Regions from separate parts of the Streptomyces sp. NPDC045846 genome, predicted to be linked through region 2. Evidence: riboswitches for the same ligand, from Rfam matches in the RefSeq annotation. Region 2 holds a riboswitch; the other holds the start of a gene.
The links. A riboswitch is a leader RNA that binds a small molecule or an ion and turns the genes downstream of it on or off. The one in region 2 is predicted to bind S-adenosylmethionine.
Positions count from the first base shown of each region.

Region 1 (7,023 bases), on a different contig from region 2:
CCGCGCCCTCGCCCACGACCCCGTCACGGTCAACCGCCTGCGCCGGGTCAGGGACGAACAGCGTGACCGCCGCTGAGGGACGCGCGCCGTTGCGCCATACGTGCACCCGCCCCGCCGGGCCCGCTCCCCGATAAGGTCGACCGCATGGGCAGCCAACCGCACCCCTTGCCGACCCCCGTCACCCAGCTCGGCCGTGAGGGACTCGCCGCGATCCTGGAACGGCCGGAGCGCACCGTCGTGGCGATCGACTTCGACGGCACGCTCGCCGAGATCGTCCCGGACCCCGAACAGGCCCGGGCCCACCCCGACGCCGTACCCGCGCTGGCCGCACTCGCCCCGTACGTGGCCTCCGTCGCCGTGATCACCGGCCGCCCGGCGGGCGTCGCGGTCCGCTACGGGGGCTTCGCGGGCGTACCGGGCCTGGAGCACCTCGTGGTGCTCGGCCATTACGGTGCCGAGCGCTGGGACGCGGTGACGGGCACGGTCAGCACCCCCGAACCCCACCCCGGCGTGGCCGCGGCCCGGGCGGACCTGCCCGGGTTCCTCGAAGCGCATGGCGCCTGGCGCGGTACGTGGGTGGAGGAGAAGGGGCAGGCCGTGGCGGTGCACACGCGCCGGGCCCGGGACCCGCAGGCCGCGTTCGAGGCCCTGCGCGGCCCCCTCGCGGAGCTGGCCACGCAGCACGGCCTGGTACTCGAACCGGGCCGCCTGGTACTGGAGTTGAGGCCCCCCGGCATGGACAAGGGGGTGGCGCTTGCGGCGTACATACGCGAGGTGGGCGCGGAGTCGGTCCTGTACGCGGGCGACGACCTGGGCGACCTCCCCGCGTTCGCGGCGGTGGAGAAACTCCGCTCGGACGGGATGCCGGGGCTGCTGGTGGCGGCGGACACGGTGATCCCGGAGCTGGCGGAGAGGGCGGACCTGCGGATGTCCGGCCCGGAGTCGACGGCCCACTTCCTGACCACCCTGGCCACGCACCTGGAACGAACCCGCGCGAAGTAGCCCCGCCGGGCCGTGCGCGGCCCCGCGCCCCTTGGCAGGGACGCCTTTGCCAGGGTGCCCATGCGGGCCCGGCCCCTCGTCGGCCCGCGGACCGTGCGCGGCCGTTCGCGCAGTTCCCCGCGCCCCTAACAGCACGGGTGCTGGTCGGCACGAGCATCTTCAGCCCGTCCGGCGATTGAGGACGAGCGCCCTTTAGGCGCGAACGGGGTCTGGGGCGGAGCCCCAGGAGTCGCCCTCAGCCCTCCTCACCCCCGGAGGGTCTCGGGAAGGGGCGGGGTGGGGAAAGGTCACCCACCCAGCGCCTCAAGCTGGCCCAAGAACCACCGCCGGGGCGAAAGCGCCGTCCCCGCGGCAGCGAGCCGCTTCGTCCGCTCCCCCCGCTCCTCCACCCCCATGGCCAGCCCCGCGTGCAACGCGTCAGCCGTCCCCGTCACGTCGTACGGGTTCACGACGAGCGCGTCCTCCCCGAGCTCCTCGTACGCCCCCGCCTCCCGCGACAGCACGAGCACGCACCCCGCGTCGGACACCACGGGCACCTCCTTGGCGACGAGGTTCATGCCGTCCCGCACGGGGTTGACGAGGGCGACGTCCGCGAGGCGGTAGGCGGCGAGGGAGCGGGCGAAGTCGTCCTGGACGTGGAGCACGACCGGGGTCCAACCATCCGTCCCGTACGCCGAGTTGATGTCGGCGGCGATGCGCGCGACCTCCGCCGTGTAGTCCCGGTACACCGCGAGGTCCTGCCGCGAGGGGTACGCGAAGGCGACGTGCACGACCCGTTCGCGCCACTCGGGGCGCGTGTCGAGCAGGTGCCGGTAGGCGAGCAGGCCGCGCACGATGTTCTTCGACAGCTCGGTGCGGTCGACCCGCACGATCGTCTTGCGGCCGGCCCCGATCTGCTCGCGCAGGGAGACCATCCGCTCCTCGACGTCGGCCTCGTGCGCACGCCGGCGCAGGAAGTCGCCGTCCGCGCCGAGCGGATGGACGGCGATGTCCGTCTCGCGCGAGGGTGCCCCCGCCGAGCCGCGCCCGTGGCGGAAGAACCGTCGCCCGTCGCTCCCGGCGCCGGGACGGGACAGCTCGCCCTCGTCCGGCCCCAGCACGCCCGCGACGGAGTCCATGAACGCCGAGGCCCACCGTGAGGTGAGGAACCCGAGCCGGTCCGCCCCGAGCATCCCCCGCAGCAGCTGCCGCGCGATGTCGTCGGGCAGCATCCGGAAGTAGTCGACCGGCGCCCAAGGCGTGTGCGAGAAGTGGCCGATCCGCAGGTCGGGGCGGAGCTCGCGGAGCAGGCCCGGCACCAGCGCGAGGTGGTAGTCCTGCACCAGCACGCGCGCCCCGTCCGCCGCCTCGGCCGCGAGCGCCTCCGCGAAGGCCCGGTTGTACGCCTCGTACGAGGCCCACTGCCGCCGGAACTCCGCGTCGAAGACCGGCTCCAGCGGCGTCTGGTACAGCATGTGCTGGACGAACCACAGCACCGAGTTCGCGATGCCGTTGTACGCGTCGGCGAAGACGGACGCCTCGATGTCCAGCATCCGGACACCCGTCTCGCCCACGCCGCGCCGCACCGCCTCGCGGTCCCCGTCGCCGAGGGCCGCGCACACCCACAGCGACTCCACGTCGGAGCCGATCGCGCTGAGCCCGGACACGAGCCCGCCCCCGCCCCGCTTGGGTTCGAGCGAGCCGTCCTCCTTCAGGGCGTAGGAGACGGGGCCGCGGTTGGACGCGACGAGTACCTGGGCTCGGGGGGCTGCGTGCGCGGTGACCATGTGGCGAACCTAGCCCGCCCCGGGGACCCTCAAACACGCGTGCGCCCGCCCCCGGGGACCGGATCCGGCCACCCGCCGCCCGGCTATGCCGCCCGGTGGACCTGGTACTCCTCGACGTCCCGCATGGGCGGCCGCTCCTCGGTGTCCACGGCGTACGTACGTGGCACGAAGCCGTGCTCGCCGCGCTCGAACTGGGTCAGCTCCGGGCGTACGAGATGGCCCCGGGACAGCCGCAGCTGCGCGGTGCGGTAGATCGCGGCGGCCATCCGGCCGAGCGCCTGCCCGTCCTGGTGGCGGTGCTTGCGCACGCCCACGTCGACCTGTGCGAGCGCGTCCAGGCCCACCGTGTGCAGCGCGTCGACGAGGAGCGCGATCTCCACTCCGTACCCGACGGGGAAGGGCAGCCGCTCGAGGAGTGAGCGCCGGGCCGCGTACTCGCCGCCCAACGGCTGTACCACACCGGCCAGTTGGGGCCAGTGCAGGTTGAGCAGCGGGCGCGCCACCAGCTCGGTGACCCGGCCGCCCTGGCCCGCGGTCGCGCCGAAGGGGCGGTCGTACATCGCCTTGACGAAGTCGACGTCCGGGTCGGTCAGGAGCGGCCCGACGATCCCGGAGACGAACCCCGCGTCGAAGTCCTTGAGGTCGGCGTCGATGAAGCACACGACGTCGCCGCCGGTCACCAGGAGCGAGCGCCACAGCACCTCACCCTTGCCGGGCAGCGCGGGGACGCGCGGCAGGATCGCGTCCCGGTGCACGACCCGCGCGCCCGCCTTCTCGGCGACCTCGGCCGTACGGTCGGTGGAGCCGGAGTCGACGACCACGAGCTCGTCGACCAGGGGCACGGAAGCGGTCATCAGCTCGCGCCGGATCGCGGCCACGATGTCACCGACCGTGGCCTCCTCGTCGAGCGCGGGCAACACGACGCTCACCGTCGTGCCCGTCCGCTGTTTCGCGGCCAGGATCGTGTCGATCGGCCGCTGGGCCGCGGACCAGGAACGCCTGCTCAGCCAGCGTTCCACCTCTTCCAGCACGTTTCCCGGCCTCCTCGTGTGATCCATCTCGCGGTTCGGACGACTATCTCAACCGTCCAGTGCTTCGGTTACAGTCTTGAACAACGCGGATGACCGTCGCATGTCGGGGGTCGTCGTCACGCTGACAATCGAATACCGCTCATCCAGAGGGGCAGAGGGAAACGGCCCGTTGAAGCCCCGGCAACCCTCCAGTCGGTTCTCGTCGATCAAGACACGGGGCCACCGGCTAGGGAAGGTGCCAAATCCGTCTCATGGCGAAGTTCGCCCTGAGGAAGATGAGGAGAAAGGGCCTCCCCTCCATGTCTGCACAGACTGTTGACACCGCCTCTGTCGAGACCGCTTCCGGCACCCCCGTCGATCTCGGTCCCGCGTCCGGGCTTTCCTGCCGCGAGTGCGGCCAGCGTTTCGAACTCGGCCCGATCTTCGCCTGCGAACTGTGTTTCGGACCGCTCGAAGTGGCTTATGACCTGCCGCTCGGCGACCCCGAGGCGCTGCGCAAGCGGATCGAGGCGGGCCCCGAGAACATCTGGCGGTACGCGCCGCTGCTGCCCGTCCCCGCCGACGTGGCCGACAAGCCGAACCTGAACCCGGGCTTCACCAAGCTCGTCAAGGCCGAGAACCTGGCGCGCGAGCTGGGCGTCGAGCCCGGCAAGCTGTTCGTCAAGGACGACTCCGGCAACCCGACGCACTCCTTCAAGGACCGCGTCGTCGCCCAGGCCCTGGAGGCCGCCCGCGCCTTCGGCTTCACCACGCTCTCCTGCTCCTCCACCGGAAACCTCGCGGGCGCGGTCGGCGCCGCCGCCGCGCGGGCCGGCTTCCGCTCCTGCGTGTTCATCCCGCACGACCTGGAGCAGGGCAAGGTCGTCATGGCCGCGGTGTACGGCGGCGAGCTCGTCGGCATCGAGGGCAACTACGACGACGTGAACCGCTTCTGCTCCGAGCTCATCGGCGACCCGCTCGGCGAGGGCTGGGGCTTCGTCAACGTCAACCTGCGGCCGTACTACGGCGAGGGTTCCAAGACGCTGGCGTACGAGATCTGCGAGCAGCTCGGCTGGCGGCTGCCCGACCAGCTGGTCATCCCGATCGCCTCGGGCTCCCAGCTCACCAAGATCGACAAGGGGCTCCAGGAGCTGATCAAGCTCGGCCTGGTCGAGGACAGGCCGTACAAGATCTTCGGCGCGCAGGCCGAGGGCTGCTCCCCGGTCTCCACCGCCTTCAAGGCCGGGCACGATGTCGTACGCCCGCAGAAGCCGGACACCATCGCCAAGTCGCTGGCCATCGGCAACCCGGCGGACGGGCCGTACGTCCTGGACATCGCGCGCCGCACGGGCGGCGCGGTGGAGGACGTCGACGACGAGCAGATCGTCGACGCCATCAAGCTGCTCGCCCGGACCGAGGGCATCTTCGCGGAGACCGCGGGCGGCGTGACGGTGGGCGTCACCAAGAAGCTCATCGAGGCCGGTCTCCTCGACCCGTCGCTCACCACGGTCGTGCTCAACACCGGTGACGGGCTCAAGACCCTGGACGCGGTGGCCGCCACGTCCCAGGCGACCGCGACCATCCGCCCGAGCCTGGACGCCTTCCGCGACGCGGGCCTCGCCCACTGAGCCTCTGCTGATCGACTAGGAGTACCGAACCATGAGCGTGAACGTCCGCATCCCCACCATCCTGCGCACCTACACCGGCGGCCTGGCCGAGGTCGCCGCCGAGGGCGCGACGCTGGCCGAGGTCATCGCCGACCTGGAGAAGAACCACGCCGGGATCGCCGCGCGCGTCCTGGACGACCAGGGCAAGCTGCGCCGCTTCGTCAACGTGTACGTCAACGACGACGACGTGCGCTTCGAGCAGGGCCTCCAGACGGCCACGCCCGAGGGCGCCGGCGTCTCGATCATTCCGGCGGTCGCGGGCGGCTGAACCGCCGCGCCGTTTAACGCCGTCTGTACGCAGAGTTGCCCCCTCCGCACGAGAAGCGGAGGGGGCAATTCAGCATGGTTGAGCGGGGTACAGTTGGGGAAGCGCCTTCGCTTCCCGTGCCAAGTGCATATGAGAACGCGACAACATGAGGTCAAAGTGTGTGTGTCCTTTGTGCCTTAAGTGCGCTTTGCCCGGCCCGACTTGCCCCGGAATGCTGAATTCATGGCATTCCGTTCACTGCGTGTGCCCGGAATTCTCGTCCGATTGACCTGTTGCAGAGGGCAGTTGGGCAGATACATTCAGCCGCGGTCGACGCGTTCCGGCGCACACCCTCTCCTGTCGGAGGGTGGAGGTCTGACCCGGGTCCGCGAAGTGTGGTCCCGTGCAAGGGCCAGTAATAGGGGAGTTAGGCATGGCTCAGGGCACCGTCAAGTGGTTCAACGCGGAGAAGGGGTACGGCTTCATCGCGGTCGACGGTGGTGCGGATGTTTTCGTCCACTACAGCGCGATCCAGATGGACGGTTACCGCACCCTTGAAGAAGGTCAGCGAGTCGAGTTCGAGATCTCGCAGGGCCAGAAGGGTCCGCAGGCGGACATGGTCAAGCTCGCCGTCTGATCTCGGCGCGATCGGCCACCGACGCACGCACGCATGAAGGGGGCCACCCCAAGGGTGGCCCCCTTCACGCACCCCTGGGGCTCCGCCCAGGCCCGGGGGGCTTGCCCTGTGCGGGGTTGGATGGTTCCGCACCCTGGGGCTGCGCCCCAAACCCCGGGGGCGCTTGCCCACCCGCCCGCCCGTTGCGCAGGGGTTGGATGTGCTGAGCCCTGGGGCTGCGCCCCAGACCCCCTTGAGGGGCTCCGCCCCTCGACCCCCGGCGGGGGCTCCGCCCCCACACCCCCGCTCGCGCCTGAACGGCGCTCGTCCTCAAACGCCGGACAGGCTAAAGATGCCAGCACCGGCCCGCCCCCCAGTACCGCCAGGGGCGCGAGGAACTGCGCGAGAAGCGACCACGGTCCGCAGGCGAAGGGGGTTGAGGGGCGCGGGGAACTGCGCGAGTCACCATGCACGACGCGAGGCCGAGATCGGGTCAAGGGGCGCGGGGAACGGCGCGAGAAGCGGGCACGGTCCGCAGATCGAAGGGGGTTCAAGGGGCGCGGGGAACTGCGCGAACAACCACGCACGACGCGAGGCCGACATCGGGTTAAGGGGCGCGGGGAACTGCGCGAGCAACCACGCACGGTGGTCAGGCGCGGGACGGCCTGATAGGGGCGCGGGGAACTGCGCGAGCAACCGCGCACGGTGGTCAGGC
Region 1 covers NZ_JBWKKJ010000014.1:47,846-54,868, forward strand. Annotated here, with positions in the region: gene AC07F3_RS32735 (DUF3263 domain-containing protein) at 1-76, shown strand, start outside; gene otsB (trehalose-phosphatase) at 145-1,002, shown strand; gene AC07F3_RS32745 (alpha,alpha-trehalose-phosphate synthase (UDP-forming)) at 1,290-2,768, opposite strand; gene AC07F3_RS32750 (glucosyl-3-phosphoglycerate synthase) at 2,852-3,799, opposite strand; SAM riboswitch class I at 3,936-4,081, shown strand; gene thrC (threonine synthase) at 4,099-5,406, shown strand; gene AC07F3_RS32760 (MoaD/ThiS family protein) at 5,438-5,713, shown strand; gene AC07F3_RS32765 (cold-shock protein) at 6,126-6,329, shown strand.
Region 1: it holds a riboswitch for S-adenosylmethionine, as region 2 does, so the genes downstream of both, thrC (threonine synthase) here and AC07F3_RS27260 (aminotransferase class V-fold PLP-dependent enzyme) in region 2, are expected to answer to the same signal.

Region 2 (7,023 bases):
CGTACGATCTGATCGCGCTGGTCAGGGTGGCCCGCCACGACGATCTGGCGGACATCATCCCCGGCAGCATCAGCAAGATCCCCGGCGTGGAGGCCACGGACACGCACGTCGCGTTCCGCACGTACTCCCAGCACGACCTGGAAGCAGCGTTCGCCATCGGCCTGGACTCGTAGCCCCCTGCGGGGTGGGCGTCGAAGCACGCCGGTCTGCGAACCGTGCGTGGCCGCTCGCGCAGTTCCCCGCGCCCCTGAGCAGGGTCGCCTTCAGCAGGACGCCCGCCACCAACGAGAGTGCCCACCCAAGCCCACCCAGCCCGTCCGGCGCTTGAGGACGAGCGCCCTCAAGGCGCGAACGGGGTCCGGGGCGGAGCCCCGGGTGGGCGTGGTCCGGCGGGGTTACACCGCCGGGACGCAGCGGCCCCCCTCCGTGCGGTACTGCCACTTCGCCCCCTGCGTGACCAGCTCACGCACCGCCCGCACGAAGCGGTCCACGTGCTCGTCCGGGGTCCCCGCCCCGAAGCTGACCCGGATCGCGTTGAGGGACCGCTCGCCCGGCTCCCCCTCGGGCGCACCGCACTCGCCCGGGTCCTGCGGGTCGCTGCCGAGCAGCGTGCGCACCAGCGGGTGAGCGCAGAAGAGGCCGTCGCGCACCCCGATGCCGTACTCCGCCGACAGGGCCGCCGCGAAGTGCGAGCTGTTCCAGCCGTCGACGACGAACGAGAGGACGCCGACCCGGGGCGCGTCGTCCCCGAACAGCGACAGCACCCGGACCTCGGGGACCGCCGCCAGGCCCTCGCGGACCTTCGCGATCAGGTGCCGCTCGCGCTCGACCAGCGCGTCGAAGCCCGCCTCGGTGAGCGCCTTGCAGGCGGAGGCGATGGAGTAGACGCCGATGACGTTGGGCGAGCCGGCCTCGTGGCGCGCGGCCGTGGTGTGCCACTCGACGTCCACCCCGCCGTCACCGCGCCGCGCGACCTTCTTGGAGGCGCCCCCACCGGCCAGGTACGGCTCGGCCTCCTGGAGCCAGTCCGCGCGCCCGGCGAGCACGCCCGAGCCGAACGGCGCGTACAGCTTGTGCCCGGAGAAGGCGATCCAGTCGACGTCCAACTCCCGTACGGAGACCGGGTGGTGGGGCGCGAGCTGGGCCGCGTCGAGCACGATGCGGGCGCCGTGCGCGTGTGCCGCGGCGGCGAGTTCCCGCACCGGCCACAGCTCACCGGTGACGTTGGACGCGCCGGTGACGCACACGAGCGCGGGCCCGTAGGGGTCGCGGTCGGCGAGCGCGCGCTCCAGGGTCTCGACGGCCTGCTGCGGGGTGCGCGGCGCGTTCAGGTACGTCACCCGGGCGTCGCGCCACGGCAGGAGCGAGGCGTGGTGCTCGGTCTCGAAGACGAAGACCTGGCAGTCGGCCGGGACCACCTGGGCGAGCAGGTTGAGCGAGTCCGTGGTCGAGCGGGTGAAGACGACCTGGTCGCCGGGGCGGCAGTCGAGGAACTCGGCCACCGTCTCGCGGCTGTTCTCGAACAGGTCGGTGGAGAGCTGCGAGAGGTAGCCCGCGCCGCGGTGCACGCTGCCGTAGTAGGGGGCGTACGCGGCGACGTCGTCCCAGACCCGCTGGAGGGCGGGCGCGCTGGCCGCGTAGTCGAGGGCGGCGTACGTCACCTCGCCGCCGGTGACCAGCGGCACGGTGACGTCGCGGCCGAGCACGGGCAGCGGCGCGGCACAGCAGGGGTCGGCGGACTGAGCGGCGGCGGGGACGGTGGCGACAGGGCGTGCGGACATGGCGGTATCTCCCGGCAGGACAAGGCGAGTTGACTTCGGACCCCGGGTACGGCGGCGTGACCCTGCATCGAGCGAGAGGGTGCGACTGCCTTGCCGTGTACGGGTGTTGACCTCGGACACGCAGCCCGAAGAAGGGTGCGCGGAGGATGTGAAGAAGGGGCGGTACGCCCTATCGCATTCGCTTGCTCACGAGACTGCTCCCTTGAGGACCAGGACCCCAGGGCTGTGACATCCGATGATGTCCAGGGGTCCGCGCTTGCCGTAGGCCTTGCTGCCTACGACCTGGTCTTCACCCGGGGCACCCCGCCACGGACGGAGGGTTGCCGGACAGCGAGCCGGGGCCTAAATCGCTGTCACTCATGACCTTGGACAGCATCCTGCCACACGTCCACGGGTGCGCAAGGCACAGTCCGCGATCCGGACTGCGCCTTGCGTCACATCACGTACGGAAGACGTGCGGAGGGCTGTGGACCGGGCGGCCCACGCCTCAGGCGTTGCTCGCCGCGACCCAGCGCTCCAGGGCGGCGCGGGCCGCCCCGGAGTCGACGGCCTCGGCGGCCCGCGCCATCGCGGCGCCGATCTGCCCGGCGAGCGGGCCCGGCCCGGGTTCGAGGGCGACCAGGGCCGCCGCCGAGTTCAGCAGCACCGCGTCCCGCACCGGACCGCGCTCGCCCGCGAGGAGACGGCGGGCGACATCGGCGTTGTACGAGGAGTCCGCGCCGCGCAGGGCCTCGATGGGCACGATCTCGATGCCGACGTCGCGGGGGTCGAAGCGCTCCTCGGTGACCTGGCCGTCGCGCACCACCCACACCCGGGAGGTGCCGGTGGTGGTCAGTTCGTCGAGGCCGTCGTCGCCGCGGAAGACCAGCGCCGAGGAGCCGCGCTCGGCGAGCACGCCCGCCACGATGGGCGCCATCCGCGCGTCGGCGACCCCGGTCGCCTGGGCGCGCACCCGGGCCGGGTTGGTGAGCGGGCCGAGGAAGTTGAACGTGGTGCGGATGCCCATCTCGCGGCGGGCGGCGGCGACGTAGCGCAGCGCCGGGTGGAACTTCACCGCGAAGCAGAACGTGATGCCCGCCTCCTCGGCGACCTCGGCGACGCGTGCCGGGCTGAGGTCGAGGTTGACCCCGAGCTTCTCCAGGACGTCCGAGGCGCCGCTGGCCGAGGACGCGGCCCGGTTGCCGTGCTTGACGACCTTGGCGCCGGTGCCGGCGACCACGATCGCCGACATGGTGGAGATGTTGACGGTCTTGGCGCCGTCGCCCCCGGTGCCGACGATGTCCACGCTGGGTCCGGGCACCTCGATGAGGTTGGCGTGCCGGTACATCGTGCGGACCAGGCCGGTGATCTCGGCGACCGTCTCGCCCTTGGCGCGCAGCGCCACCGCGAAGGCGGCGATCTGCGCGTCGGTGGCCTCGCCGCGCATGATCCGGTCCATCGCCCAGGCGGTCACGTCCGCGCTCTGGTCGGTGCCGCTCAGGAGCGCGTCCAGGACGCCCGGCCAGGAGTGGGCCGCCACGGTGTCGCCTCCGGTGGGGGTAACAGCGCTCATGCTCGCTCCTGGTGGTCAAGGGACTGGATACCGCCCGTAAGCCTATCGACAGGGGCGGCCCGCCCCGCGCCCGTGCCCGCAGTACGGACGCGCCGGGGACCGGGTACGCGAAAGACTCCGGCCCGGCCCCCGTCAAGGGGCCGGGCCGGAGCCTCGGTTGTGGCGACCGTCAGGTCAGGCGGGGATCAGTGGTGGCCGTGGCCGCTCGTGATCTCCTCGTACTCCTCGGCCGTCGGCTTGGGGATCTGGTTCCCCTCGCCGAAGTAGCCCTTGCTGAGCTTGGCGCGCAGCTTCTGCGTCCGCGAGATCTTGCGGGCGACACCGTTCTCGTCGACCGCCGGGCCGACCTCGACCGGCTTGTACTGCTCGTGCGCGGTGAGCTTGTAGCGCGCACCGGCGTCCAGCGGCTCGTGCACCTCGATGAACTCGCCGTGCGGCAGCCGCTTGATGATGCCGGACTCGCGTCCGTGCAGCACCTTCTCGGCGTCGCGCCGCTGCAGACCCAGGCAGATCCGCTTGGTGGCGATGAAGGCGAGGACCGGGGCCACGAAGAACGCGATCCGCACGAACCAGGTGATGACGTTGATCGAGAGGTGGAAGTGGGTCGCCCAGAGGTCGTTTCCACCACCGACGAGCAGCACCAGGTACCAGGTGATCCACGCGACACCGAACGCGGTGCGCGTCGGCGCGTTGCGCGGCCGGTCCGCGATGTGGTGCTCGCGCTTGTCCCCGGTGATCCAGGACTCGATGAACGGGTACACCGCGATGGTCGCCAGGACCAGCGGGAAGATCACCAGCGGGACGAACACACCCAGGACGAGCGTGTGCCCCCACAGGTTGATCTCCCAGCCCGGCATCACACGGATGAGGCCTTCGGAGAAGCCCATGTACCAGTCGGGCTGGGCACCGGTGGACACCTGGTCCGGCCGGTAGGGGCCGATCGCCCAGATCGGGTTGATCGAGGCGATCGCCGCGACCACCGCGATGACACCGAAGACCAGGAAGAAGAAGCCGCCCGCCTTCGCCATGTACACCGGGAGCAGCGGCATGCCGACGACGTTCTTGTTCGTACGTCCCGGACCCGCGAACTGGGTGTGCTTGTGGTAGAAGACCAGGATCAGGTGAGCCACCATCAGGCCGAGCATGATGCCCGGCAGCAGCAGGATGTGGATCGAGTAGAACCGGGCCACGAAGTCCCCGCCGGGGAACTCGCCACCGAAGAGGAAGAACGAGATGTACGTGCCGACGACCGGCACGGACAGGATCGCGCCCTCCATGAAGCGGACACCGGTGCCCGACAGCAGGTCGTCCGGGAGCGAGTAACCGGTGAAGCCGGTGAACATGCCCAGGACGAACAGCAGGAAGCCGAACAGCCAGTTGACCTCACGCGGCTTGCGGAACGCGCCCGTGAAGAACACGCGCATCATGTGCACGAACATGCCGGCGAGGAAGATCAGCGCCGCCCAGTGGTGGATCTGCCGGATCAGCAGACCACCGCGCACATCGAAGCTGATGTGCATGGTCGAGTTGAACGCCTCGGACATGTGCATGCCCTGCAGCGGCACGTACGAGCCGTCGTAGACGACCTCGTTCATGCTCGGGTGGAAGAACAGCGTCAGATACACACCCGTGAGGATGATGATGATGAAGCTGTACATGCAGATCTCGCCGAGCATGAAGGACCAGTGGTCCGGAAAGATCTTGCGCATGTTGGCCTTGGCCAGGGAGTAGATCCCGAGCCGGCCGTCCGCCCAGTCCGCGATCCGCTCACCGGCGGGCGCTTCGCGCCGTGCGTCTGTCGTGGTGCTCATCCGCGCTCCCAGAAGGCAGGACCGACGGGCTCTTCGAAGTCGCCGAGCGCTTCGAGGTAACCCTCGTCATTCACGCCGATCCGCAGCTGCGGAAGGGCGTGACCGGCCGGGCCGAAGATGACGCGGGCGCCGTCGGAGAGGTCGAAGGTGGACTGGTGGCACGGGCAGAGCACGTGGTGCGTCTGCTGCTCGTACAGGGAGATCGGGCAGCCGACGTGGGTGCAGATCTTCGAGTAGGCGACGATGCCCTGGTGCGACCACTCGAGCTCGCGCTTGTCCTTGATGTCCTCCGGCTTGATCCGGACGAGCATCAGGGCCGCCTTGGCGATCTGCGTCTGGAAGTCCTCCGCGTCCTCCTCCAGGCCCTCGGGCTTGGCGAAGGTGAGCGAACCGACCAGCAGGTCCTCGGGACGCAGCGGCTCGTTGGTGTTCATGTTGATCAGGGCCTTGCCCTTGGACCACATGGTGTGCCGCAGCTTGGTCTCGGGCAGCGTGCCCAGGTCGCGCAGCAGCATCACACCGGAGAGCGGCACCATCGCGAGCGCGCCGAACATGGTGTTGCGGATCAGCTTGCGCCGTCCGAAGCCGGACTCGGCCGCGCCCTGCTTGAAGTCGGCCAGGACCTGCGCCTTGACCTCCGGCGGGGCGGCGATCTCGTGCCGCTCGGCCGGCATCTCCACGTCCGACATCAGGGTGCGGGCCCAGTGGACCGCGCCCGCGCCGATGCAGAACAGCGCGACACCCAGGGTCAGACCCAGGGCGAAGTTCAGCGCGCTGACGTGCCCGAACGGGAAGATGAAGACGATCTTGTCGACCGGGAAGATCACGTACGAGGCGATGAAGCCGACCGTCGCGACCATGGACAGGAAGAACAGGAACGCGACCGCGCGCTCGGAGCGCTTGGCCGCCCGCTCGTCGATGTCCTGGATGCGCGGCTTGTGGGCCGGCAGTCCCGGGTCGGCGAAGGGGTCGCCCGCGTGCTCTACCGCGCCGTGCGCGGTGGCCTGCGCTTCAGGCAGGCTCTCGGAATTCTCTTGGCTACTCATGACTTCTTGGCCTTAGCGGTGTGGGCCGCGACCCAGATGGCTACTGCGATAAGGGCGCCCAGACCGAAGATCCAGCCGAACAGGCCCTCGCTGACCGGACCGAGCCCGCCGAGCTTGAGACCACCGGGGCTGGGGGACTTGTCGCTGTTGACAGCGTGCAGGTACGCGATGATGTCCTGCTTCTGCTTCTGCGGCATCGTCGTGTCCGGGAAGGACGGCATGTTCTGCGGGCCGGTCTGCATGGCCTCGTAGATGTGCTTGGGGTCCACGCCTTCCAGGCTGGGGGCGAACTTGCCGTTCGTCAGGGCACCGCCCTCACCCGTGAAGTTGTGGCACTGGGCGCAGTTGGTGCGGAACAGCTCGCCACCCTTGGCGATGTCCGCACCGCTCGGGTTGTACTGCGAGTTGGTCGGCACACTCGGGCCGGCGCCCAGCGAGGCCACGTACGCGGCGAGCTGGTCGATCTCGGACTGCGAGTAGATGACCTTCTTCTTCGGCACCTGCGCGCCGGGCTGCTGCGCCGGCATGCGGCCGGTGCCGACCTGGAAGTCCACCGCGGCGGCGCCCACACCGACCAGGGAGGGGCCGTCAGAGGTGCCCTGACCGCCGGTTCCGTGGCAGCTGGCGCAGCCGACGGAGTAGAGCTTCTTGCCCTCGTCGATGGCGAGGGACTGGGCGGTTTCGTCAGCCTTGGCCTTGCCCGCGGGCGCGAACGCGGCGTACAGCCCCCCGGTGGCCGCCAGCGCGAGGAGTAGGACGACGACCGCCGCCAGCGGATGGCGTCGTCGTGCGGAGAGCTTTTTCACGGATTACCCCGGTGTCAGGATCTTCTG
Region 2 covers NZ_JBWKKJ010000010.1:40,507-47,529, reverse strand. Annotated here, with positions in the region: gene AC07F3_RS27265 (Lrp/AsnC family transcriptional regulator) at 1-173, shown strand, start outside; gene AC07F3_RS27260 (aminotransferase class V-fold PLP-dependent enzyme) at 396-1,781, opposite strand; SAM riboswitch class IV at 2,029-2,146, opposite strand; gene trpD (anthranilate phosphoribosyltransferase) at 2,269-3,333, opposite strand; gene qcrB (cytochrome bc1 complex cytochrome b subunit) at 3,519-5,144, opposite strand; gene qcrA (cytochrome bc1 complex Rieske iron-sulfur subunit) at 5,141-6,190, opposite strand; gene qcrC (cytochrome bc1 complex diheme cytochrome c subunit) at 6,187-6,996, opposite strand.